DNA from 4 places in the Fulvimarina uroteuthidis genome. Region 3 is predicted to be linked to each of the others. Evidence: predicted binding sites of a transcription regulator. Region 3 holds the regulator's gene; each other region holds the start of a gene.

What was found. The regulator LexA, encoded in region 3, represses DNA repair genes until DNA is damaged. The targets are predictions, from matches to a motif close to TGTTCNNNNTGTGTTCNG.
Region 1: U0C82_RS08050 (ImuA family protein) is a predicted target of LexA. The motif match lies at 4,650-4,667, and genes of this name have one in related genera.
Region 2: U0C82_RS14815 (DNA recombination protein RmuC) is a predicted target of LexA. The motif match lies at 3,294-3,311, and genes of this name have one in related genera.
Region 4: U0C82_RS01995 (glycosyl transferase family 2) is a predicted target of LexA. The motif match lies at 1,985-2,002, and genes of this name have one in related genera.

Annotation. Positions count from the first base shown of each region.
Region 1 covers NZ_JAXLPB010000002.1:690,939-698,101, forward strand. The annotation lists gene U0C82_RS08040 (error-prone DNA polymerase) at 1-1,989, opposite strand, end outside; gene U0C82_RS08045 (DinB/UmuC family translesion DNA polymerase) at 1,986-3,578, opposite strand; gene U0C82_RS08050 (ImuA family protein) at 3,505-4,590, opposite strand; gene U0C82_RS08055 (thioredoxin domain-containing protein) at 5,051-7,090, shown strand; gene U0C82_RS08060 (YbaK/EbsC family protein) at 7,118-7,163, opposite strand, start outside.
Region 2 covers NZ_JAXLPB010000005.1:101,153-108,315, reverse strand. The annotation lists gene U0C82_RS14825 (hypothetical protein) at 1-136, opposite strand, end outside; gene U0C82_RS14820 (serine protease) at 373-1,896, opposite strand; gene U0C82_RS14815 (DNA recombination protein RmuC) at 2,098-3,261, opposite strand; gene U0C82_RS14810 (MAPEG family protein) at 3,398-3,811, opposite strand; gene U0C82_RS14805 (NnrU family protein) at 4,077-4,652, shown strand; gene U0C82_RS14800 (tetratricopeptide repeat protein) at 4,760-5,752, shown strand; gene der (ribosome biogenesis GTPase Der) at 5,801-7,163, shown strand, end outside.
Region 3 covers NZ_JAXLPB010000002.1:268,315-275,477, reverse strand. The annotation lists gene gltA (citrate synthase) at 1-937, opposite strand, end outside; gene gltX (glutamate--tRNA ligase) at 1,103-2,527, opposite strand; gene U0C82_RS06275 (ComEC/Rec2 family competence protein) at 2,636-5,176, shown strand; gene lexA (transcriptional repressor LexA) at 5,170-5,886, opposite strand; gene U0C82_RS06265 (PQQ-dependent sugar dehydrogenase) at 6,121-7,163, shown strand, end outside.
Region 4 covers NZ_JAXLPB010000001.1:441,407-448,569, reverse strand. The annotation lists gene U0C82_RS02005 (ribonuclease HII) at 1-515, opposite strand, end outside; gene U0C82_RS02000 (PA0069 family radical SAM protein) at 773-1,930, opposite strand; gene U0C82_RS01995 (glycosyl transferase family 2) at 2,051-2,584, shown strand; gene moaB (molybdenum cofactor biosynthesis protein B) at 2,630-3,196, opposite strand; gene U0C82_RS01985 (4-(cytidine 5'-diphospho)-2-C-methyl-D-erythritol kinase) at 3,320-4,192, opposite strand; gene U0C82_RS01980 (tetratricopeptide repeat protein) at 4,201-6,072, opposite strand; gene U0C82_RS01975 (polyprenyl synthetase family protein) at 6,282-7,163, opposite strand, start outside.

The sequences.
Region 1 (7,163 bases), 420 kb from region 3:
AGTGCGGCCCAGAACCGCTTCCAGCTCGGGCTTGGGGTAGCTCACCTTCTCGAGGCCCATCTTGCGGCGCAGATAGGGATGGACCATGTCGCCCTGGATCGGTCCGGGCCGCACGATCGCGACCTCGATGACGAGGTCGTAGAATTTTTCGGGACGCAGCTTGGGCAGCATGGTCATCTGCGCGCGGGACTCGATCTGGAAGACGCCCAGCGTATCGGCGCGCTGGATCATCGCGTAGGTCGCCGGATCGTCCTGGCCCTCGGACAGATCGGCAAGGCCGATCTCGCGGCCGTAATGGATCTTCAGCAGGTCGAAGGCGCGGCGGAGGCAGGACAGCATGCCGAGGGCGAGGATATCGATCTTCAGGATGCCCAGTTCGTCGATATCGTCCTTGTCCCACTCGATGATGGTGCGCCCGTCCATCGAGGACCGGAGGATCGGCACGGTCTCGTCGATGCGCCCCCGGGTGATGACGAAGCCGCCCACATGCTGGGAGAGATGGCGGGGAAAGCCGGAAATCTCCTCGGCATAATGGAGGACGGCGGCGGTGGTCCGGTCTTCCATGGATAGGCCCGCGGCCTTCGCCTCGCGCGCGCCGACCTCCGCCGAGCCATAGCCCCAGACCGAGCCGGCGAGCGCCGCCACCGCATCCTGCGACAGGGAAAAGGCCTTGCCGACCTCGCGCAGCGCCGAGCGCGCGCGGTAGGTGATGACGGTCGCCGCCAGCGCCGCATTGTCGTGGCCATAATGGGAGAAGATGTACTGGATCACCTCCTCGCGCCGTTCGTGCTCGAAATCGATGTCGATGTCGGGCGGCTCGCGCCGGTCGGGCGAGATGAAGCGCTCGAAGAGCAGGCCGGCGCGCTCGGGCGAGACTTCCGTGACGCCGATGCAGTAGCAGACCACGGAATTGGCGGCCGATCCGCGCCCCTGGCACAGGATGCCCCTGGACCGGGCGAAGCCGACAATGTGGCGCACGGTGAGGAAGTAGGGCTCGTATTCGAGCGCGGCGATGATCGCCAGCTCGTGTTCGATGCGCTCGCCCACGGTTTCCGGCACGCCGTTCGGATAGCGCCAGCCGGCGCCCTCATAGGCGAGGCGCCGCAGCTCCTCGCGCGGGGAACATGACAGGCCGAGGGCCTCGTCGGGATATTCGTACCGGAGGCTCTTCAGATCGAAGGCGAGCTGGGAGAAGAACCGGTTCGCCTGCGCCAGGGCGTCCGGATAGGCGGAAAACAGCCTTGCGATCTCAAAGCCGGGTTTCAGATGCCGCTCGGCGTTCATGGCAAGGCGCCGGCCGGCCGCCTCCAGCGGAACATGCTCGCGGATCGCGGTCATGACGTCGGCGAGCCGGCGCCGCCGGGGCGCGTGGGCCAGAACGTCGTTGGTGGCCAGAAGCGGCGTGCGGCAGGCGGCCGCGATCGCGTCGAGACGGGCAAGGCGGCGCTGGTCGAGCCCGTCATGGCAAAAGCGCGCGGCCAGCCAGACGTGGCCCGGAAAGGCGGCGTGAAGCGCGGCAAGGGTCCGGCCGAGGGTTTCGAGCCGGTCGTCCGCCTGCGCGCCTTCGCCGTTCCCGATCTCGCAAGGGGCAAGGACGGCGAGATTGATGTCCTCGCCCCAGGCGAGAAGATCGGCGCGATAAAGCAGGCAGGTGCCCTTTTGCCCGCGCAGATTTCCAAGGCTGAGCAGGCGGCAGAGCCGGCCCCAGCCGGCGCGATTGCGCGGATAGGCGAGGATGTCGGGCACCTCGTCGGAAAAGACGAGGCGGGCGCCGGGCGCGAAGGGCAGGCCTTCCTCCTTTGCGACCTGATAGGCGCGGACGACGCCGGCCAGGGTGTTGCGGTCGGCGATGCCGAGGCCCTTCAACCCCAGGCGATGGGCGGTGACGACCAGTTCCTCCGGCTGGGAGGCGCCGGTGAGGAACGAGAAGCAGCTCGCAACGCCGATTTCGGCAAACGGCGTCTCGACGCCCGGGCCTCCATCCGTCATGCGAAGAGCCCGTGCATGTACCAGGCGGGAGAACCGGCCGCGGAGCCGGTCGTCAGGACGAAATCCGGATCGAGATCGCGATCCCGGGCTCCCTCGCGAAACAGCCAGAAATGCCGGCCCGCCTCGTCCTCGATGCGGAAATAGTCGCGCGCCGGGCGGTCCTCGTGCCACCATTCGCCGGCGATCCGCTCCGGCCCCTCGGCCTTCCTGACCCGGTAGAGCGCACGGCGCCAGCGAAACGAGATCGGCGCGCCGTCGGGGATCGCGAAGCTCGCCTCGATCGGCTCGGGCCGCACCAGCATGCGCAGGGGCCGGGGTGCGATGGACGGCGCGTCGGCCGCCTCGCTCGTCCCCTGCCTTGTTCGCGATGGCCCCTCGCCGCCGTCCGCAGCGCCCAGGACCGGCTGCCAGCCCGCCGCGCGCTCCGGCTGCCAGCTGTCGCGAAGGCAGGGGGCCAGCACGCTCCGGGCGCCGAGCCGGGCGCCGATCCGGTCGACGAGATGGGCGAAGGCCGCGCCGGTCTCGGCCTTGCCGGACAGATCGGTCTGGAGATCGTCCCAGCGCTCGGTCTCGTAGACGCACAGCTTGACGAGATCGTAGCCGAAGCCGGCATCGAGCTCGTCGCCGAGGCTCTTCAGCCGCTCCTTGAACAGGCGCGCGACGGTGTCCGGCTCGCGAACCGGGCGGGCGGCGGCGACCAGAGCGCGGTTGACGACGCCGTCGACGCGAAAGAGCGAGAGTTCCATCGTCCGCGCCCCGATCCCGCGCGCCTGAAGGTCGCCCTTCATGCGGGCGGCGAGGGCGAGGAGGACCCGGGCGACATCGTCCTCCAGGGTGATCGGTTCGAACAGGCGGCGCTCGGTGATCAGTTGCGGCACCGGACGGCGCGGCGAGATGGGTCTTTCGGCAAGGCCCGTCGCCTCGTCGAGGACGCGCAGGAGGCCTTTGCCGAAGCGCCGGGCAAGGCCGGCTCTCGGTTGATCGAGAAGCGAAGCGATGGTCTTCAGGCCGAGCCGGTGCAGGAGGCTCGCCATTTCGGGTTCGAGCCGCAGGACGCTCACGGGAAGCTGCGAGACCGCGGCGCGCTCCTCGCCCGCCCGTACCACCACCGGCTGCGAGGGAACGCCGATGAGGGCGATGGCCGTGCCCGCCGAGCCGGCGATCGCGGCGCGGGCGAGAAAGCCCTGGTGGAAAAGCCGCATCAGGAGATCGTCCATCAGGGCGCGCTCGCCGCCGAAAAGATGGGCGCAGCCGGAAATGTCGAGGATCAGACCGAAGGGCGGATCGAGGGCGACGAGGGGCGTGTAGCGATCGCACCAGTCGGCGATGGCCGCAAGAAGCCGGCGATCTTCCGACGGTTCGGCAAGAAGGGTCTCGAGGCCGGGAAACCGCGCCCGCGCCTCCGACAGCCCGGCGCCCGTCGCAAGACCCTGCGCCTCCGCGCGCTCGCAGACAGCGGTGATCCGGTTGGCGTTCGCCGCGCTCTGGTAGAGCGCGAGCGGAAGCATCCGCGCCTCAGCCGGCGCGTCGGAACGCCAGGTGCGCCCCAGCCGGTCGCGGATGATCCGGTCTGTCGGAAGCTTCGGCATGGCGAGCGCCAGGAAGCGATCCTGCGTGCGGCCATGCTGCGAGGCGGAACGAGCGGTCATGGGAACTCCAGACGAGATCGATCCGGCCGGTGCGGGCGGATCGATTCTTTTCGATGGAAAGAGGGAAGACGGGTGCGCCGACGAGCCGGCGCTGATCGGCAAGATCGGCGACGGGACGCGCCTGGGCCGGCCCGATCCGCAGCCTCAAGGGGGCGGCGGTCGACTGCGCCTCGGCGCTCTGGCGCACGAGAAGAAGCGGTACGCCGGCCTTGTGGGCGCGCACATGCAGGCGGCGGGTGCCTTCGAGGCCGAGCTGGCGCGGATTGCCCCGCGCCTCCAGAACGACGAGGGCCAGCGCCTTGCAGGCGGCCGCTTCCTCCGCCGCCCAGATCGCATCGTCCAGCCTGCGGGCGCAGACGAGGGTCATCGCGCCGGAGGGCACCGAGAATGCGGCAAAGCCGAGAGGATAGGGCAGGCCCGCCTCGTGGATCGCCGGTCGTTCGCTGATCCACAGGACGGGACGGTCCCGGGACGCGCCGAACCGTGCGGCGAGCGCCATGGCAAAGCCTGCCAGACTGCCGCCGTCGCGGGCCTCGTCGCCGTGAAGTTCGGCAAGGCCGCCCGCCGGAAAGCCGCCGCCGAGCGCCGCATCGACGGCGGCGTCGCCAAGGGAGATCGCTTCGTGCGGGGTGCACCGACGATCCTGGCGGACACGGCCCATACCGGAAACAGGCCCGGAGCTAGGAAAATCGTCTTCCCCCGTGCCGGGTTCTTCGGGGCCGTGCCCCGGTGATGCAGCCGACTGCCCGGCGCCCTTCGGTTTCGCGCCGGCATCGCCGGTTCCATCGCGAAACCAGGTCGCCGGCTTTTCCTCGATGCGCGCGATCTGCGATCGCAGACTTTCGAGCAGGGTTGATTTCGTGTCGATATGACACGAATATAACGATTTTCCCGAGTCTTGACGTGTGATGCGCGCCGGCCCCGAAGGCAGGGACGAAATGTTGGCAGACATGACATCCTCCTTCCGCCACCCGAAGCAGGGTGGCCGGTGCAGCGACTCGAGCTCTCTATCGTTCCCGATATGTTCCTATGGATTCCAGAGGCAACCGCAAGAGTCAAGAATGCCTATCATGTGCATAAATTCCTCTCATGCGCTTCCGGTCGCGCAGGCCGGGAACGGGACGGACGATTGCGATCTCGATGAAGCTCTTCGGCGTTCGGATCCGCGATCGCGCCGCGCGAGCCCTTGTCGGCCCGAATTGCGCGGCACGGAGCGGACTGCGGGAGATCCGCCGCGGGCGTGTCGTCCCGGCCCGTTCCCTGCCCGTCCCCGATGGCGGAGAGGGATCTTGGCGTTTCGTTTCCGCCTGTAAATTCTGGCGCTTGCGGGGTCGATAGCCTGTCGAAGGGCGTGGTCGCCGCTAGGTCTTGCGGTATCACCCCATGGGAACGAAGCAGCCGGGACAATTGCCATGAGCCAGTCGAACGCCGCCGGGGGCAACCAGCTCGCCGATGCCGTGAGCCCCTATCTCCTGCAGCACAAGGACAATCCGGTTCACTGGCGCGAATGGGGGGAGGCCGCCTTTGCCGAGGCGCGGGACCGCGACCGGCCGATCCTTCTGTCGATCGGCTACGCCGCCTGCCACTGGTGCCACGTGATGGCCCATGAGAGCTTCGAGGACGCGGCGGTGGCCGAGATCATGAATGCGCTGTTCGTCAATGTGAAGGTCGACCGCGAGGAGCGGCCGGACGTCGACCAGTTCTACATGACCGCCCTGCATGCCTTCGGCGAGCAGGGCGGCTGGCCGATGACCATGGTGCTGACGCCCGAGGGCAAGCCGTTCTTCGGGGGGACCTATTTCCCGAAGGAGCCGCGCTACGGCCGTCCCGGCTTCGTCCAGATCATGCAGGCGCTCGACAGGGCGTGGACGGAGCGGCGCGCGGAAATCGACAAGAGCGCTGAGGACATCGGCGTGCGCCTGAGGACCCATCTTCAAACCCATGCCGCACCCGGCGAACTCGACCATCTGGCCCTTGAACCGGTGGCCGCCCGCATCGGCACGATGATGGACAAGGTGCGCGGCGGCATGGGCACGGCCCCGAAATTTCCCAACGCGCCCTACATGGAAGTGCTGGCGCGCTCCGGCTTTCACCATGGCAACGAGGAGCACAAGGCCGCCTTCCTCAAGACGACGCGGGCGCTGTGCCTCGGCGGCATCTACGACCATATCGGCGGGGGGCTTGCGCGCTATTCGACGGACGAGCGCTGGCTGGTGCCGCATTTCGAAAAGATGCTCTACGACAATGCCCAGTTCCTGCGGCATCTGACCTGGTGCTGGCGGGCGACCGGCGAGGATCTGTTCCGTCGCCGGATCGCCGAGACCGTCGGCTTTCTCGACCGGGAGATGCGGACGGCGGGCGGCGGTCTTGCCGCCTCCCTCGACGCCGACAGTGCGGACGCTGCCGGCCACATGGAGGAAGGCGCCTTCTACGTGTGGCAACGCGCGGAGATCGACGCGGCCCTGGGCCCGCGGGCGGCCGCGTTCGCCAAGGCCTACGACGTTTCGGAAGGCGGAAACTGGGAGGGCCATTCGATCCCGCACCGGCTTCATGGCGGTGCCGAGGGCTCGGACGCCGATTTCGACGAGGACAAGGCCGCCCTTCTGACGCTGCGCGAACGCCGCGCACGGCCGGGACGCGACGACAAGATCCTCGCCGACTGGAACGGCCTTGCGATCCGCGCGCTCGCCGAGATCCATCAGGCGACCGGCGAGGAGACCGCCTTGCGGCTCGGCCGGGAGGCGTTCGCGTTCGTGATGGGCGAGATGGTCGTCGACGGGCGGCTTCGCCATGCCGCGCGGGACGGGCGGACGGCGGGCCTCGCGCTTTCGTCGGACTATGGCGCCATGATCTCGGCGGCCATGGCGCTGTTTGCGACGACGCTCGATCCGGCCCTGCTCAGCCATGCCGAATGGCTGGCGGATGAACTCGAACGTTGGCATGCGGACGGCGAGGGGGGGCATTTTCTCAATGCGAGCGATGCGAGCGACGTGCCGGCCCGGCTGCGCGGCGACCAGGACGATGCCATGCCGTCCGGCACCTCGCTTGTCCTGGAGGGGCTTCTGCTCCTGGCCCAGGTGACGGGACGGATCGATCTGTCCGAGCGCGCCGAGCGGGCGGTGCTCCTGGCGGCGGGCCGGGCGGGCGCGGCCCCATCGGGCGTTCCGGGCATCGTCTCGGCGGCGGAGCGGCTGACGCGCGGCTCGGAGCTTGCGCTTTTCGGGTGGCGCTCGAACCCGGGATGGAACGGGATGGTCGACATCGTCGCAAGGACCGTCGATCTCGATCGGCTGGATTTCGTGACGCACGATCCGGCGATGCTGCCGCAGAGCAACCCGATGTCCGAATCGCATCCCAGCCGCACGCCGGCCGCGTTCCATTGCACGGGCCGGGTTTGCCGGGCCCCGGTGTTCACCCCCGAGGCGCTGCAGGGGCTGCTGCTGCCTGTGTGAGGGCGCCTGAGACCTTGGTCGGCCCGGCTATTTGACGGGGCCGAGCTGCGCCTTGGTGGCGCTGCGCAACTGG
Region 2 (7,163 bases), on a different contig from region 3:
CCCGATCGCGGCCGCTCTCTGCGTCGGCATCCTTGCGCGGCGTCTTGTTCCGCGTTTCGTCCTCGGCAATGTCGGCGCGCGTGTCCTTGTCCTGCTGCGAGCGCATCATCTTCGGTTCGGTGCTGAGATCGGCCATGGGTCCCTCGATGTTTTGGATCTTCTCGATAGGAGGAACCGGCGAGAGGGGTGGTTGTTCCGCACGTTCCACCGGCGTCTGGCGGAACGCCCCATTAGGGGCGGGTCGACACGGCCGCATGCGCAAGGACCCGCTCGTTGGCCGGCGCCCATCCCAGATTTCTCATCGGTGGCGGAAACGATCTCGCAGTCTGATGACGGACCGCCCGTCGGTACCGGCGAAAGGCGAGAGGATGCCTACTCGTCGAGACACAGGACGGGCACGATCGACGATTTTACGCTTTCGACCGCATCGGGGACGCTCTGCAGCCCGCCGTTTGCATCGGCGGTAACATATTCGATGTCGCTCGCGTCGAGGAAGGTGGAAACCGCGTTCGGCTGGATCGCGAAATTGATCGACTGGGGAATATCACCTGTCGCGTCGGCGATCGCCACCGCGTTGAGTTTGGCGGTCACGACACCGACGACCCGGCCCGACAGATCGACGAGCGGCCCACCCGAATTGCCCGGCTGGACCGGTGCGGAAATCTGCATGTAGCGGGGATCGTTCATCAGGCCGAGCAGCGACGACACGTTGCCGCGCGTGACGTTCAGCGAATCGGCCAGGATCGAACGCAGCGGGAACCCCAGCGCGAGAATGTCCTCGCCGAGACGCGGCTTGCCGGTCGAGATCTTCAACGGCTCCTCGAAACGTCCCTCGACTTTCACCAGAGCCAGATCGTTGTCGGCATCGACAATACGATCGACCGCCCGTCCATAGCCGCTGACGAAGACCGCATTGCAGGCGTTGACGACATGGGCGTTCGTCAGGACCCAACCATCCTTCGAAACGGCAAAGCCCGAGCCCGCCATGTCGAACGCCACGTCCGACGGATCGAGTTCCATCGCGTCGACGTCGGACGGTTCGGGCGGCATTGCGAACATGTTGGGCTGCGAGGGATCGGCATGGGCCAGTGCGAAGCGACCGTCGCGCTCGTGTGACCCCGCGCGCTGGTTCCGCATCATGGTCGTGAACGGCCGGTCGTCGCGGCTGACGAGCAGCGGCTGGCTCGGATCGGAGGCAAAGGGCTCGAAAAGCTCGGACGCGACGGACAGGAACGGTTCGACCTCGTCCTCGATCGCCGGATCGTAGGAAACCGAAAATCCTCGCAGGTCGGTCGCGTCGGTCTTGCCGACCTCGAACCGCATCAGATATTCGCGGCCCGCATCCTTGCCGAAGACCTTGAACCATTCTCCACCGAACTCAGAGCCCGTGACCGAACGCGTGTCCGTCTCGGTCAGCAGTACGTCGTAGAGGCCCTTGAGGGTCTGTCCCGATCCGGCGACGCGCACGGTCTCGACTTCGAGGCGGCCATCTTCCGACCGCCAGAGATTCCCGACATCCGTGCGCCCGCTGTCGACAACGCGGTTGAACGGAATCAGCATGCGCGACCCGCTCTTCTCATCCTCCGCGAACGCGACACCGAGGCCGTTCTGGATGGAATCGGAGAGGCCGACGAGACGTGTCAACATTTCGTCGGTGATCACGCCGTTCGGATCCATACCGTGGCGTGCCTGGAAGTCGCGGATGGCCCGCAGGGTACGCGGGCCGACGATGCCGTCGAACGGGCCGACATAGTCTCCCGCCCATGCCAGACGGATCTGCAGGCCCTGACGGAAGTCGATTTCGGTCTGGGAATTGTAGGCTTCGGCAAGACCCATGGCCTGCGCATTGACAGCGCTCAGCGAGACCGGCATCACGGCCAGACTCACCACCGTCATCAATGTCCGTGCCGCGCGCCTCATCTCGTCCCCCTGACGATCGAACTAACCTGTCCAGACAACGTGGCCGACCGGGTTTCGATCCGAGACATTTTAACCGTTTGGTAACGATACGCTTAATTATTATCAGTGAACAGCGATCCAAGGCCCGGAAATCGTTGAGTTGCGTCAGCACCTTGGGTGATGTTCACATAAGCGTGACTATAGGAGTGCAGATCGCGTCGGACCTGTCTCCTCGTCACGCAGGGGCAGGTCGCTGATCGTTTCCGCGCGCCGGGTAATCTTGGCCGTCGTGATCAGGATCTGGTCGATGTCGCGCGCCGACTGCCCGAAATGATTTCTGAGGGCACCGACCCGTTCGTCGAGACGCGCTATGTCCTCGGCGAGATGGCGGGTCTCGGCCTGAATCCGGCCCGCCTCCTCCCGGACCCGCGCATCCTTGAGGAGATTCTGGATGACCTGCACGGAAAGCATCAGCAAGGTCGGGGAGACGATCACCACCCGGGCCCTGAACGCCTTCTGGACGATATCGGGGAAGCGTTCGCCAAGGAATGCGAAGATCGTTTCGGACGGCACGAACATCAGCGCCGTATCGAGGGTCTCGCCGGCAATCAGATATTTCGAGGCGATGGCGCGAATGTGCACGTCCATGTCCCGCCGCATGCGGCTGGCGGCGAACTGCTTCTGTTCCGGGGTCTTGGCAGATGCCATCGCGGCGTAGGCATCGAGGGGAAACTTGGAATCGATCACCAGCGGGGGCGAGCCGTTCGGCATCTGGATCAGACAATCCGGTCGCTTGCCGTTCGAGAGCGCGGCCTGCATGCGATAGCCGCTGGCCGGCAGGGCGTCGGCGATGATGGTCTGCATGCGCAATTCGCCGAATGCACCACGCGACTGCTTGTCTCCCAGAACGTCCTGCAGTTTCGAGATGCCGCTTGCCAGTTCGCCGATCCGGTTCTGGGCCTCGTCGATGACCGCGAGGCGCTCACCGAGTGCCGACAGCGAGTCCTTCGTCTGCGACGTCGTCGCCATGATCGAACGGCCGACCGTGTGGGACAAGCCGTCGAACCGGCCGGAAAGGGTCGAGGCCAGTTCGCTCTGACGGCTGCCGAGCACGTCCGTCATCGTCTGGAGCCGGCCCGCAAGTTCGGCCTGCGCCTTCAGGACGGCTTCAACCCCCGGCCCCGCGCCGCCCGCCTCGTCCAGCCGGGTTCTCAGCCGCCGCGTCTGGCCGCGCGAGCGGCGCCAAAGGCCGAAGAACAACAGGGCGGACGCACCCAGCACGACGGCGAGCCCCGATACCGGGATGCCTGCAAGGGCGACATGGTCATCGGCAAGCCAGAGCGTGATTCGGTCCCAATCCATGGCTGCAGATTAGCGCGAAAAGCTTAAGGAAAGAGATCAAATCAGGAACGATTTCGCTGCGGCCTTGGCACGGAGATTCCTGGCTGCCGGCAAATTTTTTCGATCGCAGATGATTCTCCGACGGATCGCCGCGCGGTCAGGCCATGGCGACAAGGCCGAGATAGAACGCCGAGATCGCGGAGCCGATCATGGCCAGCATCGACAAGGCGAAGCCCGCCATGCGCTGCCATATGGGCGCGTTCGTCCGGGTGAAATGGTAGCCGTGCAGGAAACGGCCGATGGTCAGGGTCAGGCCGAGTGCATGCACCAGCAGCACGGGGGCGCCCAGAAGCGCCGCCAGGATGAGCGCCACGAGCGTCATCGGCATGATCTCGATCGCATTGGCATGGCCGCGCATCGCCTTTGCCAGACGATCGTTGCCGCCGGCCCCGATCAGGATCCGCTCGCGCCGGCGGATCAGGCCGATCGCCACGGTGATCCAGACGAGAATTGCGATGTTGAGGCTGCAATAGAGTGCGGCTGCGCCGAGGGCCGGCATGTCGGGCATCATGGAATTTCATCCTTTCAACAGCTGCAAAACGCCGCAAGCCGGTCGCAGCGGGGTCGGCGCGGTCCAGCTTTTCCGGCGGGTCGGGCGATCTCCGGTCCTGATCGGCGCGAGGAGAGCTGAGCTGGGCCTATCGACACAGTATCAGACCGTCTTCCGTGCATGATACACTGTCATTCCGACGAGCGGAGAAAACGTTTCGCGTGTCCTGTGCCTCGATCGCGAATGTTCGACACGTCTTTCAATGTCCGTTCAAGGAACCATCGCCATGACATGGCTCATCGCCGGTCTCGTCATCTTCATCGGAATGCATTCGATCCGCATCGTCGGCGAGGCACCGCGCGCCGCGCTCATCCGGCGGATCGGCGAACTTGCGTACAAGGGAACCTACGGGCTCATCTCACTGCTGGGGCTGATCCTGATCGGACAGGGTTATCGCGAGGCCCAGATCGCCGGCGGCGTACTCTATACGCCTCCCGCTGGCCTCACGGCGGTGACGCTCATCCTGGTGCCCGTATCGCTCGTTCTCCTGTTCGCAGCCTACATGCCCGCAGGTCACATCAAGCGGGCGGTTCGCCATCCCATGGTCCTCGCCGTAGCCTTGTGGGCGATGGGCCACCTGCTGGCGAACGGGATGGTGGCCGACGTGGTCCTGTTCGGCGCGTTCCTCGCCTGGGCGATACTCGACTATCTGGCGGCGCTCAGGCGCGCGCCCCGGCCGGTCGCGCCCGGCATTGCATCGTGGCAGGGCGACGTGATCGCGATCCTCGCCGGTCTCGGCACCACGATCCTCCTGGTCGTATGGCTTCACGAATGGCTGTTCGGCGTCGCGCCGGTCGGTTGAACGTCGATAGCCCTTCCTTGTGCGCCAAAACTTGTTAGAAGTCGCCTCAAACCGCCGGGCTGGCGTCGTGCGTGCAGTCCGCGACAATCATTTGAAAGCGTGGGGCGATGAGCGACGAAGGTTTCTTTCGCGAGGTCAGCGAAGAGTTGCGGCAGGATCGGCTGAAGTCGATCTGGACGCGTTTTGGAACGGTGATCATCGCTGGCATCGTGGTGGTCATCGTGGGCACGGCCTCCTATGTGGGCTACCAGCGTTACGCCGTGGCGCAGGCCAACAGTTCCGGCGATCGGTATCTGGCGGCGCAGGATCTCGTCGCACAGGGTGACGTCGAGGGCGCGATCGCGGCGTTCGAGAACCTGGCCGCCGACGGTTGGGGCGCCTATCCCGAGCTCGCCCGTCTGTCGATCGCCAATGCCCACGCGGCCGATGGGCGATTCGACGAGGCCATCGCCGCCTATGCGGATGTCGCATCCGACGGTTCCGTGCCCGAGGCCCTGCGCGAGATGGCGGACCTTCGGGCGGCCTATCTGCTGGTCGACCACGGCACCCTCGCCGAGGTCCGCGCCCGGGCCGAGCGCCTGACCGGCGACGACAATCCCTTGCGCTATGCGGCGCGGGACGCGATCGGCCTTGCCGCCTGGAAGGCCGGTGAGGTCGAGACCGCGCGCGATCTTTATCAATCGATCGTCGATGCGGGCGACGCCCCTGGCGGCATCACCCAGCGCGCCAGTCTCATCCTCGGCCTGATGACGGCCGGCTCCGACGGGGCCGGCGCGGTCTCTGCCCCGGCAGAACCGGCAGCACCGGCTCCGGCCGAAGACGCGGCGGCCACACCGGACCAGAGCGCGACGCCTGCACCGGTCGCACCGCCAGCCTCCGATGCGGGTGCGGCTGCCGATGCCGCACTGCCGGAGGGTGCGATCGCCGAGCCTGCCGCCCCGAACGCCGCAGACCCAGTCGCAGCGCCATCCGGCGACGGCACGACGACGGAACCGACACCGGCGCCCGCTGCGGACACGCCGGACACCGCGCCGGACGCGTCCCGGACGGGGGCACCGGCCACGCCTGACGCGGACCAGACCTCAGCACCCGCGAACTAGAACCGCTTCGTCCGATCCTTTTGCGCGGGCGAACGAAGGATAAGCCTCATGGTTTCCATCGCCATCATCGGCCGCCCCAATGTCGGCAAGTCGACCCTGTTCAACCGGCTGGTCGGACGACGCCTCGCCTTGGTCGACGATCAGCCGGGCGTGACCCGCGACCGGCGTCCCGGCGAAGCCCGCCTGCTCGATATTTCGTTCGAGATCGTCGATACGGCCGGCCTCGAGAACGCCCACAGCGAGAGTCTCAGCGCGCGCATGCGCGAACAGACCGAGGAGGCGATCCGGATTTCCGATCTGTCCCTGTTCATGGTCGATGTCAAAACAGGCATCACCCCCGAGGACAAGGATTTCGCCGAGGTCGCCAGGCGATCGGGGGCAAAGATCATTCTCGTCGCCAACAAGTCCGAAGCCCGTGGGTCCGACAGCGGTTATCTCGACGCCTACTCGCTCGGACTGGGCGATCCGGTGGCGATCTCCGCCGAGCACGGCGAAGGTATGGGCGATCTGCGCGATGCCATCGTCGAAGCCCTGGGCCTCGACCGGCTCCGCGGATATGAGCGCGAAGAGGACGAGGCGATCACCGACGTTCCGGTGTCCGAAGACGATGACGGACCGCTTCCCTACGACGACAGCAAACCGCTTCGCATGGCGATCGTCGGACGACCGAACGCGGGCAAGTCGACGCTCATCAACACGATGCTCGGCCAGGAACGCATGCTGACCGGCCCGGAGGCCGGCATCACCCGCGATTCGATTTCCGTGGATTGGGAATGGAAGGACCGAAAGTTCAAGATTTTCGATACGGCCGGTCTCAGGCGCAAGGCGCGCGTCCAGGAAAAGCTGGAAAAGCTCTCGGTCGCGGACGCCCTGAGGGCGCTCAAGTTCGCCGAAGTCGTGGTGATCGTTCTCGACGTGACGATCCCGTTCGAGCGGCAGGACCTGACGATCGTCGATCTGATCGCCCGCGAAGGCCGTGCGCCGGTCATCGCCTTCAACAAATGGGATCTGGCGGAGGATCGCCAGGAACTGACCAAGGAGCTTCGGGAGAAGACCGAACGGCTGCTGCCGCAGGTCAGGGGCATCAAGACGGTCATGCTGTCGGGCGAGACCGGCGAAGGCGTCGATCGGCTGATGCAGGCCGTCGTCGAAACGCACCGCATCTGGAACAGCCGCGTGTCGACCGCCAAGCTGAATCAGTGGCTCGATCGGACCACAGCGCACCATCCGCCCCCGGCCGTTGCCGGTCGGCGCGTGACGATAAAATACATGACGCAGGTTAAGACCCGCCCGCCGACCTTCATGCTTTCCACGACTCGGCCCGAAGCGATCGGCGCTTCCTATTCACGCTATCTTATCAATGGGTTGCGCGATGTCTTCGGCCTGAAGGGCATCCCGATCCGCCTCGGAT
Region 3 (7,163 bases):
CGTAGTTCTTGTAGACCCGGTGGCCGAAGCCCATCAGGCGGAAGGGATCGTTCTTGTCCTTGGCCCGCTCGATGAATTCGGGAATGCGATCCTTCGTGCCGATTTCCATCAGCATGTTGAGCGCCGCCTCGTTCGCCCCGCCATGGGCCGGCCCCCAGAGGCAGGCGACGCCGGCGGCGATGCAGGCGAACGGGTTGGCACCCGAGGAGCCGGCGAGACGCACCGTCGAGGTCGAGGCGTTCTGCTCGTGATCGGCGTGGAGCGTGAAGATGCGGTCCATCGCGCGCGAGAGAACCGGGTTGATCTCGTAGGGCTCGCACGGCACCGCGAAGCACATGTGCAGGAAATTTTCCGCGTAATCGAGATCGTTGCGCGGATACACGAAGGGCTGGCCGATATGGTACTTGTAGGCCATCGCCGCGATCGTCGGCATCTTCGCGATCATGCGCAGCGAGGCGATCATGCGCTGGTGCGGATCGGCGATATCGGTCGAATCGTGATAGAAGGCCGAGAGCGCGCCGACCGAGGCCACCATCACCGCCATCGGATGGGCGTCGCGGCGGAAGCCCGTGTAGAACCGGCTCATCTGCTCGTGCACCATGGTGTGGCGCGTCACGCGGTAGACGAAATCCTCCTTCTCACGCGTCGTCGGCAGCTCGCCGTACAGCAGCAGGTAGCAGGTCTCGAGGAAATCGCCCTTCTCGGCCAGTTCCTCGATCGAATAGCCGCGATGGAGCAGGATGCCCTCGTCGCCGTCGATATAGGTGATCTTCGATTCGCACGATGCGGTCGAGGAAAAGCCCGGATCGAACGTGAAGAGACCGGTATCCTTGTAAAGCTGTGTGACGTCGACGACTTCGGGGCCGATCGTTCCCGAGCGGACCGGAAGTTCGGCGTTTTCCGAACCGAGCGTGAATTTGGCGGACTGGTCCGTCATGCATTTCCCCTTCCGTTCGCGGCTACTTTGGCAAGATCCGTCGATCTTTCGCAGCGCACAAGTTGTCTCAGGCATTGCCTACTTCATCCGAACCAACGGAACAAGTTGGCGCCGTTGCAGTGCAGTATGTTTCATCGAAGGCGAGAAGCCTGCAAGGCCTGCGGGTCAGCCCGCCGCCTGGTCCTTCAGCCGGGCGAGCGACTCGTCGCGGCCGAGCACCGCCAGGACGTCGAAGACGCCGGGAGAGGTCGTGCGGCCGGTCAGGGCGGCCCGCAGGGGCTGGGCCGCCTTGCCGAGCTTCATGTCCTTCTCCTCCGCATAGGCACGCACGGCCGCCTCGAGCGGTTCGACGGCCCATTCGGACACGGCCTCGAGACGCGGCGTGAGCCCGGCGATGGTCTCGCGCCCGCCGTCGGCGAGGATCGCCTCGGCCTTGTCCTCGATCGGCAGGGGACGGGCGGCGAAAAGATAGGTCGCGCTGTCGGCGAGCTCGACGAGGGTCTTGGCGCGCTCCTTCAGGCCCGGCATGGCGGCGAGCAGCATGGCGCGCGTCTCGGCGTCGCTCCGCGTCTTCAGAATGCCGCCGTTCGGCAGTGCGTCGCGTTCGCCCATCAGGGCATCGGTCAGGGTTTCGTCGTCCGACTGGCGGATCCACCATCCATTGACGGCTTCCAGCTTCTTGAAGTCGAAACGCGCCGCGCCCTTGTTGATGTCGCCGACGTCGAACCAGGCGATCATGTCCTGCGTGGAGATGATCTCCTCGTCGCCATGGCTCCAGCCGAGCCGAACGAGATAGTTGCGCAGCGCCACCGGCAGATAGCCCATGGCGCGGTAAGCCTCGATGCCGAGCGCGCCGTGGCGCTTGGAGAGCTTGGCGCCGTCCGGGCCGTGGATCAGCGGAATGTGCGCCATCACCGGCACGTCCCAGCCCATCGCCTTGTAGATGAGGGTCTGGCGGGCCCCGTTCGTCAGATGGTCGTCCCCGCGAATGATGTGGGTGACGCCCATATCGTGATCGTCCACGACCACTGCGAGCATATAGGTGGGCGAGCCGTCCGAGCGCAGCAGGACGAAATCGTCGAGCTCCTTGTTGTTGAAGGTGATTCGGCCCTGGACCTCGTCGTCGACGATGGTTTCTCCGTCGAGCGGCGCGCGCAGGCGGATGACCGGATCGACGCCGGCCGGCGCTTCCGACGGATCGCGGTCGCGCCAGCGCCCGTCATAACGCGGCGGCCGCTTTTCGGCGCGGGCCGTCTCGCGCATCTGCGCGAGTTCGTCCTGGGTGGCATAGCACTTGTAGGCCTGTCCCCTGGCCAGCAGCTCCTCGGCGACCGCCCGGTGGCGGCCTGCGCTCTCGAACTGCGAGACCGGGTCCCCGTCGGCCTCGAGCCCCATCCATTTCAGCCCCTCGATGATCGCCGTGACCGCCTCGGGGGTCGAACGCTCGCGGTCGGTGTCCTCGATGCGCAGCAGCATCCGCCCGCCCTTGGCGCGCGCGTAGAGCCAGTTGAACAGGGCGGTGCGGGCGCCGCCAATGTGCAGAAAGCCGGTTGGCGAGGGCGCAAAACGGGTAACGACGCCGTCCGTCATGGATGCTCCATTCATCGAGAGGTGCAATTTACACGGAAGATCGTTCCGCTTTGTCGAAGGCGTGTGTAGCATAGCGGACGGTGGTGACAAGAAACGGACCCTTGCCGCGTGCGTGATCCGCAGACCCTGCCCGAGACGGGCCGCTCCGCCGGGCCGATCCGGTTCGTGCGCGATCGCATGGGCGGGGCGGCGGCGTTTCTCGCGCGGTTCGCCCGCCGCCCCCCGGTCGTCGGTTTTTCGGGGATCGGAACCTGGCTCGCCGCCGAATGGCGCACCGAGCGTGCCTACCGAACGGACTTCCATATGGTCGCGATCGCGATGGCGGCCGGAGCGACCGCCGTCCATGGCCTCGGCGCCTCCCGGGGCGTGCTGGCGCTGACCGCGCTTTTGCTCGGGCTTCTCATGGCGATCCGGCACCTGTCGGGCAGAATGGGCGGCACGGCGGCGATGCGTGTCCTGGCGGGCCTCCTGGCCGGCATGGCACTCTCCCACGCCGAAATCTGGAGAACCGGCACGACGGTGTTTTCCGGCGAGGCGACCGTCTTCGTCGTGGGACGGATCGCCAGTCACGAGATCGACGAAAAGGGCCGCTCGCGCTATCTCGTCGACATCGAGAAGACCTTGCGCCCCGCGCTTTCGCGGCCGCCGCAGCGCGCCCGCATCGTGGTTCGCGCCGGGCACGCGATCATGGCGCCCGGCGATCGCTACGAGGGGCTCGTCCGGTTGCGTCCCCCTGCCGGGCCGGCCTTTCCCGGCGCGTACGATTTCGCGTTCGCCCCCTATTTCGACGGTCTCGGCGCCTACGGTTTCGCACTCGGCTCGCCGCGGCCAAACACCGGTCAGGATATGGCCGAAGCGCGGCAAGGCCTTATCGACCGGGCCCGGACGGGCATCGCCGGGTTGCGCGGCGCGATGACCGACCGCATTCGCACGATGATTCCAGGCCAGCCGGGCGCCGTCGCCGCCGCCCTCGTCACCGGGCAGCGTGAGGGAATCGACGAAGCCACGACGGAAGCCCTGCGCGCCACGGGGCTTGCCCACATTCTGGCGATTTCCGGGCTCCACGTCGCGCTCGTCGCCGGCTTTGCCATGATGTCGATCCGCCGGGGGCTGGCCCTGTTCGGTCCCCTCGCCCTCGTCTGGCCGATCAAGAAATGGGCGGCCGTCGGCGCGATCCTCGTCGCATCCTTCTATTTCGTCGTGTCGGGATCGAGCGTTGCGACCGAGCGGGCCTATCTCATGCTTCTCGTCATGCTGCTCGCGGTTCTCGCCGACCGTCCGGCCATCACGATGCGCAACGTCTCGATCGCCGCCATCGTCATCCTCGCGCTCAGTCCGCACGCCGTGCTGACCGCCAGCTTCCAGATGAGCTTCGCCGCGACCATCGGGCTCGTCGGCGTTTTCGGCGCCTACACGCGCCACAAGCACATGCGGTGGCGCACCCGCGGGCGCACCGAGCCGCCCTCGGGCGGCATCGCCCGGTCGGTTCTGATCTACATTGCCGGAACGGCGGCCACCGCACTGATCGCCGGGCTCGCGACGGCCCCTTATTCGATCTACCATTTTCAGCGTTTCGCCCCGTTCGGCCTCGTCGCGAACGTCGCCGTCATGCCTCTGTTCGCGCTTCTCATCATGCCGATGGCGCTGATCGGCGTGGTGTTGATGCCCTTCGGCCTCGATTCCCCGGCGCTTGCCGTCATGGGGTTCGGGCTCGACGTTCTGATAGGGGTCGCGGTCCGCCTCAGCCAATGGCTGCCGGACCAGCCGACCGGCATCGTCTCGCCGCTGGCGCTCATCGCCATGACGCTCGCGCTTCTCGTCTTCTGCGTCCCGGTCGGACGGCTGCGATGGGGAGCGGTTCCGATCGCCGGGCTGGGCTTTGCGTTCGCCGCAATACCGTTGGAACGGCCCGATGTCCTGATCTTCGAGGACGGCAAGACGTTCGCGGTCCTCGAAGACGGGGACATTCTTTATTCCGCAAAGCGGCCCAACGGCTTCGTCGCGGATCAATGGGACCGCGCCTTTCTTGCCGGCGGTGTGGAACGGGGCAGCCTGCAAGGCCTGGACGACTGCGCGTCGCAGCTCTGTCGCTTTTCGACCGGCAGCGGCATCGAGATCGCCTATACCACCGACTACCGGCTTCTCGGCCAAGCGTGCGACGCGGCGGACATCGCCATCGTCGCGCGGGCCGCACGCCAGACGCGCTGCCGGTCGGGCGCCCATCTCGTGACCTTCAGGACCCTGAGACGCACCGGTTCGCTCGCCATCCGCCGCGACCGCGCCTCCGGCGACATCCTGATCGAGCGTTCGATCCCGGAAGACCCGGCGCCGTGGAACCGGCACCGCCTTGCTGCCTGGCCGGAATATTGGAAGAATCCGGCGCCGAGGGACCCGCCCCTTGCGCCTAGGCCGGACGCGCCGGACGCGGGCGCGCATGCGGCGCCGCCGATCCGCGACGCGTCGTCCGGCGGCAAAGGCCCCGTCCCGACGCTGCCGGCGGCGGCAACGACATCTTCCGTTGCGCAGCGATCGGACGCGTTGGACGCGAACCCGCCCTTGGCGCCGTCCGGCACGCCGGATCGCGACAGGTCAACGTCCTCCACCGGCCCGGCCGCGGCCGAAACGGGCGGGCGGTCGATCCCTCAGTAACGGCGGATGAGGCCCACCAGCTTGCCCTGGACCTGAACCCGGTCCGACCCGAAGATCCGCGTCTCGTAGGCGGGATTGGCCGCTTCGAGCGCGATCGTATCGCCCTTCTTGCGAAACCGCTTGAGGGTCGCCTCTTCCTCGTCCACCAGCGCGACGACGATCTCGCCCTGGTTCGCCGTATCGCCGCGCCGGATGACGACCGTGTCGCCGTCGAGGATGCCGGCCTCGATCATCGAGTCGCCCTTGACCTCTAGCGCGTAATGCTCGCCGCCCCGCAACATGTCGGGCGGAACGGAAATCGAATGGGTGTTGTGCTGGATTGCGGAAATCGGCACGCCGGCGGCGATCCGGCCCATCACCGGGATCGAGATATTGGCGCCGGGCGCACGGCCGCCTCCCGCCTCGTCCGGCCGGGTGCGAGCCCCCTTGGAGCCTTCGATCACGCTCGGCTTGAACCCGCGCGGCGGCGGGGTCTGGGCCTCGGTCCGGCGCATCGCCTCGGGCAGCTTCAACACTTCGAGCGCGCGTGCGCGGTTGGGGAGGCGGCGGATGAACCCGCGCTCCTCCAGCGCCGTGATCAGGCGATGAATGCCCGATTTCGACTTGAGGTCCAACGCGTCCTTCATCTCGTCGAACGAGGGCGGCACCCCGGTCTCGGTCAAACGCCGATCGATAAAGGACAGAAGTTCGTGCTGCTTGCGCGTCAGCATACGGATCGGAGCCTCCAAAACAAAACCTGAACAACGGTATCTGTTCTTATTGTGTTCTGCAAGTGGAAGGAGCGAACGAATCGGGAAACATCCCTGTCCCCTTCGAGTCGGCAACGCCCCGGGGCACCTCGCCCGGGTTGCGGACCTGCGGCAAAATCTTCGTAAAGGCGGATATTCGTGTCCAGCGTCCCTATCTGGAAGGAAACGCGACCTCAATCCGACAGGAGACGAAGCATGATCCAGACCGCCTCGACCCGCTCGCGCACGCGCCGCCTTTCCGCCCTCGGTTCCCTTCTCGCCTCCGGCGTGCTCCTGGCCTCTCCGGCGCTTGCGCAGGAAAGCTTTTCGATCGACGGCAGCGAGGGCACCGCACTGACCGCGACCCCGCTGGCCGACTTCGAAGAACCCTGGGCCATGACGTTCCTGCCGGACGGATCGATGCTGGTGACGGAAAAGGCCGGCACGCTGCAGCACGTCTCGCCGGACGGCACCAAGACCGCCGTCGAGGGCATGTTCGACGTCGCCTATGGGGGGCAGGGCGGCTTCGGAGACGTGGTGGTCAGCCCCGACTTCGAGCAGTCGAACGCCATCTACCTCTCTTATGCCGAAAGCCTCGACGACGGGGCGACGTTCGGTGCCGCTGTCGCACGGGCCGTGCTCGACACCTCCGGAGGCACGCCGAAGCTGACGGACGTCACCAAGATCTGGGAGCAGGAGCCACACGTTCCCGGCAACGGGCACTATTCGCACCGCATCGCGTTCGGGCCGGAAGGGTCCGATCAGGAAGGCTTCATGTTCATCACCTCGGGCGATCGCCAGAAGCAGACGCCCGCCCAGGACATGGACAAGAACCTCGGCAAGATCGTCCGTCTCAACCTCGACGGCTCGGTCCCCGCAGACAACCCGTTTCAGGACCAGGGCGACCTTGCCAAGCAGTTCTGGACGGTCGGCAACCGCAATCTGCTGGGCATCGCCTTCGACGGCGAGAACCGATTGTGGGAAACCGAGATGGGGCCGCGCGGCGGCGACGAGTTGAACCTCGTCACGCCCGGATCAAACTATGGCTGGCCGGAAGCCTCGAACGGCGTCAACTATTCCGGCGTTTCGATCCCCGATCACGACCCGTCGGAAGACGGCTTCGCCGCTCCCAAGGTCTCCTGGGTGCCATCGATTTCGCCGGCCGGGTTGATCATCTATGACGGCGAGACCTTCGCCGACTGGCAGGGCGACGCGTTTCTCGGCGCGCTCTCGGGCCGTGCGCTGGTCCATGTCGACAT
Region 4 (7,163 bases), on a different contig from region 3:
AGCGCCGCGAGATGGGCCGGCGAGCCGTAGCCGACATGGGCCGAAAAGCCGTAGCCGGGATGGGTTCGGTCCGCCTGCGCCATCATGCGGTCCCGCGTGACCTTGGCGACGATCGACGCAGCCGCGATCGAGACGCTGATCCTGTCGCCCTTGATGATGCCTGTCGCGATCCCTGAGAAGGCCGGCGGCAGGTCGCGCCCGTCGATCAGGCAGTTTGTCGGCCGGATGGGGAGGCGAAGAAGCGCACCCTCCATCGCCTTCAGCGTCGCCTGCCGAATGTTGATCCGGTCGATCACGGCGGCCGGGGTCGAGGCGATGGCGACATGCGCGTTCGCGAGGATCGCATCGTAGAGGCGCGTCCTCTCATCGGCGGACAGTCTCTTGGAATCGTCGATGCCCTCCGGCACGTCGCGCGCGCTTTCGAAGACGACCGCTGCGGCGACCACGGGACCGGCCAGGGGACCGCGGCCGACCTCGTCGACCCCCGCGATCCACCGCGAACCGCTGTCGATCAATGCCGCTTCCCGTGAATGATCGGGCCGGATGCGAAGCGGCCTGCCGGTGGCACGCCGCGCACCGGAAGGCGTCGGACACTCTTCGCCGGTCGGCGGAGACGATGGCGAAATGGGGGGAGAATCGGACGATGAGCAAACCATGATGCGGCAAGGTTTACGCGATCTCCGATCCTTCACAAGGCCGCGTGCGTTGGGCAGTATGGCGGCACACGACCTTGTTTCACGGGGTGCGACCCGCCGTGATGCTGTTCTGCCCGTCAGATCAGGGAGAGCTGCACGCCGCTGCCGCGCGGGGCGCTGAAGAGATCCGTGCGCAGCGTCTGGCGTTCCTGGTTGAGACCGAGCCGCTTTGCAGCAAGATCGAAGCGGCGCTTGATCTGGTACGCATAGGGCCCCGTGCCCCGCATGCGCTTGCCCCATTCGGCATCGTAGTCCTTGCCCTCGCGCATCGAGCGAAGCAGGGACAGGACATGCCGATAACGGTCGGGATAATGGCGCAGGAGCCAGTCCTTGAAGATCTGCGAAACTTCGAGCGGCAGCCGCAGGAGTACATAGCCCGCTTCCTTCGCGCCCGCCGCCGCAGCCGCCTCGAGGAGCCGTTCGATCTCCGAATCCGTCAGGCCCGGAATGATCGGCGCCGTCATGATCATGGTCGGCACGCCGGCGTCGTTCAACTGCTTGATGGCGTCGATCCGCTTGTCCGGCGTTGATGCGCGGGGCTCCATCGTCCGGGCGAGCTTGCGGTCCATCGTGGTGACGGACAGGGCGACCCGTGCAAGGCCCTTGTCGGCCATGCGCGCCAGGATATCGATGTCGCGCAGCACGAGGGCCGACTTCGTGACGATCCCGACCGGATGGTTCGCCGCTTCCAGCACTTCGAGAATCTCGCGCATGATGCCGTAGCGCTTCTCGATGGGCTGGTAGGGATCGGTGTTCGTGCCGATCGCGATGGAGCGGACCTCGTAGCCCGGACGGGACAGCTCGCGCTCCAGAAGCTGGGCGGCGTTCGGCTTCGCGAAGAGCTTGGACTCGAAGTCCACCCCGGCCGACAGGCCCATATAGGCGTGGCTCGGCCGGGCGAAGCAGTAGACGCAGCCATGCTCGCAACCGCGATAGGGATTGATCGATCGGTCGAACGAGATGTCCGGGGACGTGTTCTTCGTGATGATGGTTCGCGGCCGTTCCACCTGCACGTCGGTCTTGAAGGCGGGAAGGTCTTCGAGCGAATCCCATCCATCGTCGAACTCGTGGCGTGCGAACGGCTCGAAACGGCCCGCCGGATTGATTCCGGCACCCCGGCCGCGACGACGCGAGGCGCCGATGCGGTGGCCACCTTCGTCGATGATCCGGTTGGCGATATCGACGCCCAGCGAGGCATCGAAGGCAGCGCGGTCGGCGGAAGCGATATCAAGCATGGCAGGTCCTCGAACAATCCGTGAACATCTTGAAGAGTGTGTTAACGCATCAACGAGAACAATACAAGAACATTAACCGGAGGATGGCGAACGTGCCGGCCCTCCGCTACAGTGTGGTCCATGTTAAGCGTCTATATCGACAGCGGTCCCGACGACCGCCATCTCGCCCTGACCCTGTCCGCACTCGTCTCCGGCTCGGTCGAGGGTGTCGTCAGGAACGTGACCGTGGTCGACCGGGGCATGTCCGCCGAAGCCCATGCGGTCTGTGATCATTGCGGGTGCCGCGTCCTCGCGCCGTCCGGGCTCGAGGCCGCGCTCGGGAACGACCGGTCCGACTGGGTCCTGTGGGTGGAAACCGGCAGCCGTCTGCTCGAGGGGTGGACGAGCGAAGTCATCGAGCATATCGGCGCGGGCAACGGACCCCGGGGTGGCCCCCAGGCCGCGCGCTTCCGCTCGGCCGCCCGGGACCGGATCGGCTTTCTGGCCCGCCTTGCCGAGAAACGAACGGCGTTGACGGACGGGCTTCTGCTGAAGACATCGCAAGCCATCGGCTTGGTCAGGCAGCGCGGCGCGGCGCCGCTTGCCGAGCTCGCCGCGGGACTGGCGGCCAAACGGTTGCGGGCCGAGATCCGCCCGCGGCGCGCGGCCGATTGACCGGACCGCCTCGCCGCGCCACGCTGGCGGCGCGCGTTCGCCCGGTCAGACGGACCGGCCCCCGCGGCGCAGATGTTCGTCGAGGCGTGGCATGATCTCCACGAAATTGCAGGGCTTGTGCCGGTAGTCGAGCTGGGCGGCGAGGATATGATCCCACGCATCGGCGCAGGCGCCTGGCGAACCGGGCAGGACGAAGACGAACGTCTTGCCGATGAGCCCGGCGGTCGCGCGCGACTGGATCGTGGAAACGCCGATCTTGTCGAAGGAGATGCGATGGAAGACGCTCGAAAAGCCATCCATCCGTTTGTCGAACAGGGGCTCGAGCGCGTCGGGCGTCACATCCCGTCCGGTAAAGCCGGTGCCGCCCGTCGTAATGACCACGTCGATGGTCGCATCGTCGGCGAAGCCCCGGACGGCGTCGGCGATCTCGGTGCGCTCGTCGCGCACGATCCTGCGGTCGGCCAGCCGGTGGCCGGATTCCCCGATGCGGTGCGCCAGGCGGTCGCCCGACGCGTCGTCCTGCGCCGTGCGCGTGTCGGAGACGGTGAGGACCGCGATGGAAAGCGGGATGAACTGGCGGTCGGGGTCGCTGGCTTCGTTGACGTCCGGCATGGTCGTGATCACCTGGGCTTTGACATTGGAACGTAAGCGTCCCTTGGTGAACCCTCGTCGGGGCGACGATGTTCCGAGCCGGACGCGCCGCATTCTATCATGGAAGACGGGCGGAAGGAGGGATCAGGAAACGGCGACCCACCAGTCGGGACGAGCCGCCCGAACCGTATCGGCGCACTGGCCGGCGGCTGTCCCGCTGTCGAACAGGCCGAACACGGTCGCGCCCGACCCGGACATGCGCGCCAAACGGGCGCCGTGCGCGTTAAGTGTCCGGCAAGCCTCGCGGATCGTCGGCTCGATCGAGATCGCGGTCTCCTGCAGGTCGTTCCTCGCGCGGTCGAGCCAATCGAAAAGCACGTCCGGATCGGACAGTCCGGCGGCGGGCAGGGGCGGCAGGGGGGCGTTGTCGCGGTTGCGGAGGGCCTTGAAGATCGCCGGCGTCTCGACGGGCCGCCCCGGATTGACCAGGACCATGGCGGGCATATGGCTCATTGCAACGGGAGTCAGCACGTCACCGACGCCATGCGCAAGGGTCGGCGTGCCGGCAAGACACATGGGCACGTCGGCACCGAGCCTCGAGGCTCCCGATGCGAGACGCTTTCGAAGATCGGGACGGTCGGCGCAGAGAAAGCGCAATAGGGCGGCCGCGTCCGCCGACCCTCCGCCGATTCCGGCGGCATGGGGAAGGTTCTTCGTCAGACGGATGGCAAGCGGCGGGATCGTCATGCCGATGCAAGCCGCCTCGGCGCGGGCAAGGAGAAGCGCCTTGCGGACGATGTTGCGTCCGTCCGTCGGCACGCCCTGCGCGAAACGGCCCTCGACGAGGAGGTCGTCGGCCTCGGCGATGCCGATCGAAAGCGCGTCGGCGACACCGGCGGCGAAGACGACGAGGCTTTCGAGGCTGTGGTAGCCGTCATCCCGGCGACCGACGACGTGAAGCGCGAGATTGACCTTGGCGGGCGCGGCGATGCGCCCCTCGAACGGGGATTGCGGCAAGACGAGGCTCAGTTCGCCCGTTCGCCCGCATCGGGTTCCGGCTTCGATCGATCGGGCCGGCGATCCGTCCCGGAGCTCGCGGTCTTCGCGTCCGAGGCGTTCGCGCTCGCCTCCTTCGGCTGATCGGGCCCGGCGGACCCGCCTTCGTCCTTAACCGCATCGAGACCGCCTTCGAGCTTGGCCTCGATGCGCTCGATCTGGTCTTCTTCGGGTTTCGGATCGCCGTTCAGCGCGCGCTCCCACTGGAAGCGGGCTTCGCGTTCGCGTCCCACATGCCAGTAGGCATCGCCCAGATGATCGTTGATCGTCGGGTCGGTCGGCGAAAGCAGGATCGCCCGTTCCAGTTCGTCGACCGCTTCGGCGTAGCGTCCGAGCCTGTAGAAGGCCCAGCCGAGGGAATCGATGATGTAGCCGTCATTCGGCCGCAACTCGACCGCCTGGCGGATCATGTCGAGACCCTCTTCCAGATTGGTGTTCTGGTCGACCCACGAATAGCCGAGATAGTTCAGCACCTGCGGCTGGTTGGGGGAGAGTTCCAGCGCCTTCTTGAAGTCCGCTTCGGCTTTCGGCCACTGATCCTGGCGCTCGTAGGAGATCCCGCGCTGGTAGAACAGGTTCCAGTTTTCGGCGGTGATCGGCTCGGCAAGTTCGATCGCCTTGTTCAGGGCCACCGTCACCTCGGCATAGTCCTTGTCCGCCGCCAGGACGTCGGCAAGCGCCGTATAGGCCTGAATATCGTCGGGATAGGTTTCCGTGGCGCGCTTGAGATGTTCCTTGGCTTCGTCCTTGCGATCCGCATACCAGTAGTCGAGGCCGATCTGCAGATCGGCGGTGCGGCGATAGGCGGAGCTTTCGGGAATGGCGCGATAATAGGCGATCGCCCGGTCGTATTGTTCGGTGCGTTCGGCAATGCCCGCAAGCGCGGTCAGGATGCCGGGGCTGCGCGGCGAAAGCGCCTTTGCAAGCTGGAAATAGAGCAGCGCGACATCCTGGCCGTCGCCGCGATTGATGGTCTGGCCGAGAATGCGCAGGGCTTCGGCCGCGCCCTCCTGCACATTGGCGACCGAAGGCTCGATCGTCTCGTCGCGCTCGATGCGATCCTTGAGGCCGCGCAGCGGATCGTAGCTCGGCGCAAGTTCCAGACCCTTATCGAGCGCCTTCAGGGCGGCGTCGCGATGGCCGTCGCGTGATTCGATGCGTGCGAGGCTTTCGGCCGCCGAAAGATAGGCGTCGGGCGATGAACGGGCGAGCGTCGGATCGTCGACGAGCTTGGCATAGGCGCCGCGCGCCACGTCCTTCCGGCCTGCCACTTCGGCCATCAGGCCCTTCTGGTAGAGGTTGAAGGTCTCGAACCAGGGAACCTCGTCAAGGTCGTCGATGCGCAGGAGCGCTTCGTCGATGCGGCCTGCACCGATTTCGGACCAGGCGATGAGCTGGCCGAGGAGAAGCGCGTCGAGGTCGGACGGATCGACGATGTCGAATTCGGCGATCGCCTTGTCGTAGAGGCCCTTGCGAAGCCCGTCGATGCCAAGCGCGATGCGGGCGATCTTGCCGCTCGTCGGACTGTTGCGAAGATCCACGGCGAGATCGATCGCATCCTGGAACCGGCTGCCCGCGAGATAAGCCAGCATGGCGTCCTGGCGAAGGATCTCGGACTGGGGATCGAGACGCAGGGCCTGATCGAAGAAGAACGTCGCCTCTTCGAGTTCGCCCGACTGCTGGGCCTGCTTGGCCGCGAGATAGGCGCCGGGCAGCGACTGGGCCACCAGGGGCGGAATGCCGGGAACTTCGCTTTCGGACGCGGCCTGCGCCGTGGCCGCCTGCGTGCCGAGCGTCACGGCAAGGGCGGCAGTCGCGGACAGATATGCAAGACGTTTCAAGAACACGTGCGTCCCTTTTCTTCCGGCCTTCGGAGCATCGTTCATCAGACGGCCGCATAACGGCCGCACCATCGCGGAACAGGACGACAACCGGGGCGAAATTGCAAGTTGGTATCTCGGATGGGATTCTGCGCCCCGACCATGACCTTATTGGGACGGATGAGGGGCTTGCGCCACGCGTCGCATGCGGGGCCGCGACGCATGGCCGCTCACTTGATGCGCGAGATGCAGAATTCCACGACATCGAGCAGCGCGTCGCGTGCGGCGGACGGCGGCAGGCCGGCGGCCGCCTCGTAGGCCTCGGCGCCGAACGCGCGGGCGCGCTCGATCGTCGTCTTTAGGGTCGCGTGGCGCTCGATCAGTTCGAGCGCGCGGGCAAGCGCCGCATCGTCATTGTTGCCGTCCTCCATGGCCGAGCGCCAGAAGGCCTTCTCGTCCTCGTCGCCGGCCTGATAGGCGAGGATGACGGGAAGCGTGATTTTCCCCTCGCGGAAATCGTCCCCGGTGTTCTTGCCCAGATCGGCGGCCACGCCGCCATAGTCGAGGACGTCGTCGATGAGCTGGAACGAGACGCCGAGGCTTCGGCCGTAACGGCGCATCGCCGCACGCGCCTCGTCGCCGGCGCCCGCGATCACCGGGCCGACTTCGGCGGCGGCTGCAAACAGGGCCGCGGTCTTGGCATCGACGACCGCGAGATAATCGGCTTCGCTGGTCGTCATGCGCTTTGCGGCCGCAAGCTGCCAGACTTCCCCCTCGGCGATGATGGCGGAGGCGTCCGACAGGATCGACAGGGCGGTCATGGAACCGACGTCGACCATCATCTTGAAGGCCTGACCCAGAAGGTAATCGCCGACGAGAACGCTCGCCTGATTGCCCCAGATCGTGCGCGCCGTGCGCTTGCCGCGCCTCAGGTCGCTTTCGTCCACCACATCGTCGTGCAGCAGCGTCGCCGTGTGCATGAACTCGACGCTCGCCGCCAGTTTGACCTGTGCGTCGCCCTCGTCATAGCCGTGGGCGAGGGCGGTTGCGATCGTCAGCATCGGGCGCAGGCGCTTGCCGCCCGACGAAATCAGATGGTTGGCGATCTCGGG